Regions from separate parts of the Paenibacillus sp. AR247 genome, predicted to be linked through region 2. Evidence: riboswitches for the same ligand, from Rfam matches in the RefSeq annotation. Region 2 holds a riboswitch; the other holds the start of a gene.
The links. Region 2 has a riboswitch for cyclic di-AMP ahead of CPT76_RS34045 (hypothetical protein). Riboswitches for the same ligand answer to the same signal wherever they lie in the genome.
Positions count from the first base shown of each region.

Region 1: linked by a shared signal. The riboswitch ahead of CPT76_RS25665 (C40 family peptidase) and the one ahead of CPT76_RS34045 (hypothetical protein) in region 2 are both predicted to bind cyclic di-AMP.

Region 1 covers NZ_PCZT01000017.1:34,546-37,950, reverse strand. Annotated here, with positions in the region: gene CPT76_RS25675 (GNAT family N-acetyltransferase) at 1-209, opposite strand, end outside; gene CPT76_RS25670 (C40 family peptidase) at 431-922, opposite strand; cyclic di-AMP (ydaO/yuaA leader) riboswitch at 926-1,065, opposite strand; gene CPT76_RS25665 (C40 family peptidase) at 1,443-1,910, opposite strand; cyclic di-AMP (ydaO/yuaA leader) riboswitch at 1,915-2,052, opposite strand; gene CPT76_RS25660 (hypothetical protein) at 2,375-3,013, opposite strand; partial or broken gene CPT76_RS25655 (M1 family metallopeptidase) at 3,024-3,405, opposite strand, start outside.
Region 2 covers NZ_PCZT01000025.1:251,348-254,752, forward strand. Annotated here, with positions in the region: gene kdpA (potassium-transporting ATPase subunit KdpA) at 1-726, opposite strand, end outside; gene kdpF (K(+)-transporting ATPase subunit F) at 796-873, opposite strand; gene CPT76_RS34045 (hypothetical protein) at 1,015-1,404, opposite strand; cyclic di-AMP (ydaO/yuaA leader) riboswitch at 1,542-1,714, opposite strand; cyclic di-AMP (ydaO/yuaA leader) riboswitch at 1,836-2,046, opposite strand; gene CPT76_RS34050 (glutathione peroxidase) at 2,357-2,851, shown strand; tRNA gene CPT76_RS34055 (tRNA-Leu) at 2,924-3,006, opposite strand; gene CPT76_RS34060 (urease accessory protein UreF) at 3,258-3,405, shown strand, end outside.

The DNA.
Region 1 (3,405 bases), on a different contig from region 2:
CCGCACAAGGTATGTTCAGCATCCAGGACGGACACATACTGGCTTTGCCTCACCTCAGGATCACCAAATTCGACGCCAAGCGCCTCCATCTGATCCCACGGCAGCCAGCCGTATAAATCGTATGGAGGTTCGTACGCCCAACCGCAGACGGTCTCAGCATGCTCCCGGGTCATGGGAACGATCATGAAGCTCTCATGTTGGAGGTTCATGTGCAGATCTCCCTTCCAGACCTCCCTGTAGGATTTGAACATTAGAGAAAAAATATTCCGGATTGCCGCAGATATCTGTTTAATTCCGGAATATAGGGGTAAATGAGGAGTAGCGGGCGGGAATGGAAGGGTTACCCATTTCTGTCCGCAAAAAATCCCGCAAAAGGAGATTTCGGCAAAAATCTCATTCTACGGGATCTCGTACCCTTGCTTTACCTGCATTACTGGACGTCATCTACGTCCTCGGAATCGACGGCGGCGGTTTTGTATTTATCCGTACTCATGATTCGTTTGGCGCCAACGTAGCGGTTGACGTAGTAGCTGTCGCTCAGAGAGCTGATGATCACACCGCGAGAAGTGGAGGCATGTGCGAATTTTCCGTCGCCGACGTAAATTCCGACATGGGATACTCCGGCTCCCGATGTATTAAAGAATACCAAGTCGCCTGCTCTCAGATCACTGCGGGATACGGCCGAACCCATGCTGAACTGGGATCCAGACTGATGGGGCAGATCGATGCCCAATTGATCAAATACGTACATTGTAAATCCCGAGCAGTCAAATCCGCTTGTTGTGGTTCCGCCCGTTCTGTACTTGGTTCCGATCGCACTGTCGATCACTTTATCCATCTTGGAATCCGCGAAAGCGCTTCCTGTGCCGACCGTGAGCACGATGGCGAAACTTATGACTGCTGCTGCAAGTTTCTTCTTCAAGTAAAATACCCCTTCCGGCGCCTGCGAGGTTAGCTTAAGGATTCGGTAGAAGGCCCCCTATGATCCCTCTGAAGCAAGATCAATTCACCCATAACTGGTTCCCCCGCTTTCCTTAGTGTGAGGAAATTCGGCATGAACTTTTTACACTATGTATAATTCCCTGTTACTTCTTATTCGTTCGCAACTTTGTGTCAGGTAAAGATTACAAAGTTGTTACTATCGCTGGGACTATTGTAACAAAGGAATCGGACTTTGGCAATTGTTTCTAACAGAAAAAGAAGATTTGTAGGAAAAATTATAGGAAATGATGTTTATTTGTTGGACGAGTGGGTAAAAGAAATGACAAGGGTGGAAAAAACAGGAGAAAATCGTGGACTTACTCGTTTAAAAAATTTTTTTGAAATGCTGTTACCTTTTCGGTGGTTCGTACGTCTAATAAGTAACAACAAACCCGCGGGGCGATTTCGGCAAAAATCAGCGGCGCGGGTTGTTCTGGATATGCATTGTTTTCGAGAGATAATCAATTGTAAACCGCAGCTTGGTATTTGGCCGTACTCATGACCCGTTTGGCGCCAACGTAGCGGTTGGCGTAGTAGCTTTGGCTCAGTTTGCTAATGGTAACGCCTTTCGAAGAGGACGCGTGCGCGAATTTTCCGTTGCCGATGTAAATGCCGACATGGGAAACGCCTGCGCCTAGGGTGTTAAAGAAAACAAGGTCTCCTGCTCTCAGCTGGCTTTTGGAAACAGCGGTACCTGTTTTATATTGCGCAGCCGATACACGCGGGAGGGTTAACCCCAGCTTTTGGTACACGTAACGGGTAAAACCGGAGCAATCGAAGCCGTTCGTAGTTGTTCCGCCGGTTTTGTAAGAAACGCCGATCGTGTTGTTAACGATGTGATTCAGAGATGAATCCGCAAATACGCTGCCGGTGCCCATGGAGAACGCAAGTGTAAGGCCCAGCGCTGCGGCTGCCAACTTCTTCTTCAAAAAAATAAACCCCTTCCAATGCCTGCGAGGTTAGCTTAAGGATTCGGTAGAAGGTCCCCTATGATCCCTCTGTAGCGAGATCAATTCACCCAAAATTGGATCCCCCGCTTCCTGGTGCCCGGGAATTCGGCTCGTGATGATTGCACCGGAAATGGACATGCTGACAAGTTACCTATAATCGTACATACCAATCAAATGAACGGACAAATGATGAAATCAGTTACAGCAAAGTCAAAATCGTTACAGCAAAGATTACAAAGTTGTTACTAAGTTCGTACTCGGATTATTTTAACAGAGGATTTATACTTTGGCAAATGGTTAACAATCATTTTACAACAAAAACCCCGCCTCTTTTCAACAGAAAGAGACGGGGTTCTTCTTTTATCAGCGGATTAAAGTGATGACAAAATTTTAACTATTCCGAAATATTTTTTTTCGTACGGTTCATTTGCTGATGCCACAAATCATATTGGGAGGAGCGCGCTTCGCAGGCAGATCCAGAGCGAGGAGAACATGCTGGTTCCACCGGTTTTGCCAAACTGCATGAACAGAATCATCTGATGGACGATGTAGCAGTACAGAAGCCAGACTGCAATGTACGGGATGCAGTGAAGCAGCTGGGCATGGTTTTGGATCGCGCTGAGCAGGATTGGATACATCTTCGGGATCATCCAGTATAACGGAGCGGCGATAAGCACCCATTCGATCAGGTGAAAAAGAAACACCGTTTTGCCGTGCAGCTTCATGCCCTGGAAGAAAAACAGTCCGCGTTCCCCCTGATGCTCCCGGTGCAGGCCATAGAAGATGCCCGCGTGGATAAAAGGGGTCAGCAGCATGCGGAGGGCGACCATCCCCAACAGAACCCACAGGTAGGTATGCACGGTGCTGCTTTGGGTTAAGCTCATTTGTCCCTCCACATAATAGAGGACTTGGCTGAGTTCGGTCGGCGGGGGATCGGGATACCGCATCAGCAGCGGCACGACCGCCGAATCGATCAGACGGTACAGGAAGTAGCCCCAGAGCAGCTGGTACAGGAACATGATGATCATGACATAAAATTGGTCTTTGACGCTTTTCCAACCGTTAACAATATAGGATTTCACTGCTCTCACCTCACCAGGACAGACTTCCAAGCAGGGTTTCAATCAGCTTGGTAATGCTTACGTTCCAGCGGAGGAGCACTTTATGATCCATGTCCGCCTTCAGGTAGTTGTTCACATGTTTGTTTTCCAGCACGATCGTATAGCCGGGATCGATCATGGCCCAGGCCAGCGGGGAGCTGTATGTCAGCTTGAACTGGGTGCTGGCGTTCTTTACGTCCCAAACCTTTTTGATCTGATGCCCGTCCGTAAACGTGAACAGAATCGGCACCTGCGGCAGATCGCCGCCCTTTTTGCTGACCTTCACCATAGAATCATACCGGGGCTGCGCCGAATCTTTATCCTTGCGCACCGTAATTTCGTCGACCGAAAAATCCGCCATCTGGCTGCCGTAT
Region 2 (3,405 bases):
ATGGGCCGAGTTGACGCCGAAGAAACCTCCCCCGTTCGTTCCGAGGTGCTTGATCGATTCCAGCGAGGCTACAGGACCCAGCGGAATCTGCTGCACGCCGCCTCCCAGCGTTTGCACGGCCCGCATCGGCTCCAGCGTCTGCGGCACTTTGAGCCCGACCAGCACCAGGGTCACGATGAGGGCGAGCGGCACGAACAGGCGGACATGCGCCTTGATAAAGTCCTCGAAGAAGTTCCCGAGCCCCTCACCCCTGCGGGTGATGCCGCGCATAAAAGCAATCGCGATAGCCAGGCCCGAGGCTGCCGAGGTAAACATCATCATCGTGATGACGATCATTTGGCCAAAATAAGACATGCCGCTCTCTCCACTGTAATGCTGGAGGTTCGTGTTCGTCATAAAGCTGATGACCGTGTTGAAGGACAGGCTCGCCTCCATATTGCCGATGCCGCTCGGGTTGCCCGGCAGGGCGCCCATCGTTCGGAGCAATATATAGCTGATCGCTACCAGAAAGATATTTGTTGCGATCATGCTGAGGGCGTACTTTTTCCAATTCATGCTGCCCAGCTGCTTCAGCCCGATGATCCGGTATAGAACTCTTTCCACGCCGCCAAAGATCCGGTCCGTCCGATTCGGTTCATTGGAGAACATATGATATACGTAAGTGCCTACCGGCTTCACGAGCAGCAGGAGCACAAAAATCACGATACAAATTTGCAAAATATCCAAGGTTGGCTTCCCCCTCTTACGAGCATGTTCTGCTTTGGCCCCTTGAGGCTTACAGATTTAAAATACCGGTCAAAATTTTTCCGGATGGATCAAGGCGTAAACCAAATAGATAAAGACAAGCACGGCGAATGCTCCAACGACAATCATTGGTCTTTGCCCCCTTCTTCCACCACTCGGCCGCACCAATGAAGAAATAACAAGAACACGCCATAAGTGGCAGCGAGTGCAAGTATCATATATACATCCATCATCGTTTCCGGTCTCTCCTTTACATGGTTAGAATCATCTTTATTTTAGTAAAAATCCGACTTCGCCGTTTAAGGTATAAATGATGTGATCTGCACCAAGCCCCCGGTAAATGCCGGGTGAGCTGCCCCTCTGCGTAATGACATATACCGGTTCCGACGTCCAGGGACGGCAGATTTGCAAATAGCGGCAGGTCAGGTTGAGGCTGCTTTCAAACAGAAAGATTTTGCCGACCTCTATTTCGGGAACCACCCAATCCTCCGCGTGATTCGTATTCAGCCGGATGATCCGCTGCACCCCCATTTTTCTCAAGAGGCGTTCCTCCCGGGCACTGTTGGTCAGAACGGCAAAGGGCCTCTTCCAATACATCAGCAGCTTGATAAAATTGCGTCCCGCCTCGTTCGGCGCGGTCACAATGACGACGTTGTCCATTTCAAAGGCTCCTCCTGTGCGGCAGCCGCGAATACGCAAAAGAAGCCGCAGGGAAAGAAGGACCTTTCCCGCGGCTTCTTGAATGTGGACGAATATAAATAGGATCGTCCTATATTCAACATGCGCACGACAAGTGCTGCCTCTCCCGTTACGCTGACGAGGTTAGCTGTCGGATTCGGGCGTGAGAGTCGCCCTACCTTCCGGTACTTATCGTACCGGAAAGATTCACCCCGGCGGCTTCCGTTCCAGGCGGCCGCTGTGGTTCCCCCGCTCCCGGCCGTTTCCGGCCGAAATTAAGCGTTATTGATAAGTGTATTTGATTGTGATGAATGCTCTCTTTTGTTCCAGTAAGCTAAAAAAGGGTAAAAAAACACAGAGGCCAGCTGATCCCCCTGTGATCCGAAGGTTTATTCGGGTCGCAAGTTTCATCATTCCTCTCTCAAACGGCGCTTACGAGGTTAGCTGACGGATTCGAGCGGTGAGAGTCGCTCTACCCGGCCGGATCCATGGCATCCGTAGCCGGGATTCACCCCTGCGGCTGGCTGCAGCCCCCCGACTCTCACACCGGTTCGCTGCTCCATGGCACGCGTTTGGTTCCCCCGATTTCCGCGCTTTTTTGCGGAAACTCAGCGATTAGTAATGGAAACTGTATTGAATACGCTCTGAATCATACACCCGCTCCTTCCAAGCTGTAAAGGCAGTCTAAAAATCATGAACCGCGAATTTTGGAACATTCAGGACCTTATTAGCGCTTACATTTTGGCTTTTTGACTTCTACCTCTTCCATGCTCCCGATTTGGCGCATTTATGAAAACCAGGTCATTCAGGGACACTGGCTCGCAGGAATATCCGCATTGACATTACAGTTCAATCGTTTAAAATTAAATTGTGCGCTTGGTAAATGCTTCGGCTGGATGATGATTCATAGCAGCACAAAAGGAGGAGGATGGCAGTGAGCGTCTACGATTTTCAAGTGAACACGCTGCGCGGCAAAGAGGTATCGTTAAAGGAATATGAAGGTGACGTGCTGCTGATCGTGAACACGGCCAGCAAATGCGGATTTACGCCGCAGTTTCGCGGGCTGCAGGAGCTGTACGACGAGTTCCGCGACCATCATTTTCAAATTCTCGGTTTTCCGAGCAACCAGTTTGCCAATCAGGAGCCAGGTACCAGCGAGGAGATCGGCGAATTCTGCCAGATGAATTACGGGGTCACGTTCCCGATGTTTGAGAAGATCGACGTCAAGGGCAGCAACGCCCATCCACTGTTTCAATACCTGACCAGGGAAGCGCCAGGTGTGCTCGGATCAAAAGCGGTCAAGTGGAACTTTACCAAGTTCCTGGTCGATTCCAAGGGCAGGGTCATCAAGCGTTACGCGCCCAAAACGACACCCGACAAAATCGAAAACGACATCCGCAAGCTGCTTGCATCCGGAAAAAGCGAATAGTGACACAACATGCCACAAAGCAAAAAAGCTTCCCTGGATTTCTCCAAGGAAGCTTCTTTCTGTGTTCATAGATGCGGTAGAGAGGACTCGAACCTCCACGGGCGTACGCCCACTACCCCCTCAAGATAGCGTGTCTGCCATTCCACCACTACCGCATATCCAAAGTTCATTTAGCGAACTTTTTATTATACACAAAATCATCCGAATTGTAAAGGGAAATGAATTAGAACATCATTTGTGTAATATTATATAACATTAAAACCACCTAATACAGTGAATAAGTCGCTCTAACATTGACAAATCATTATATTTATGTAATATTAACTTACAAATAATAGTGTTCGATGATTCCAATCTGCAATTCACGTCATATTTATTGTCATAAGATAATCTGGAGGTGACCGTGTTGAACGACAAAAGCACCAAACTGCTCGATTACGTGCAAACGCTGGATAACGACTTGTCGGTTGGAGGCTTCAGCCATGTGTTTGACCTCCAAACCCGAATTGCAGAAGGGCGCATCCAGAGCCAGGAAGAGCTGGAAGGGTTCATCC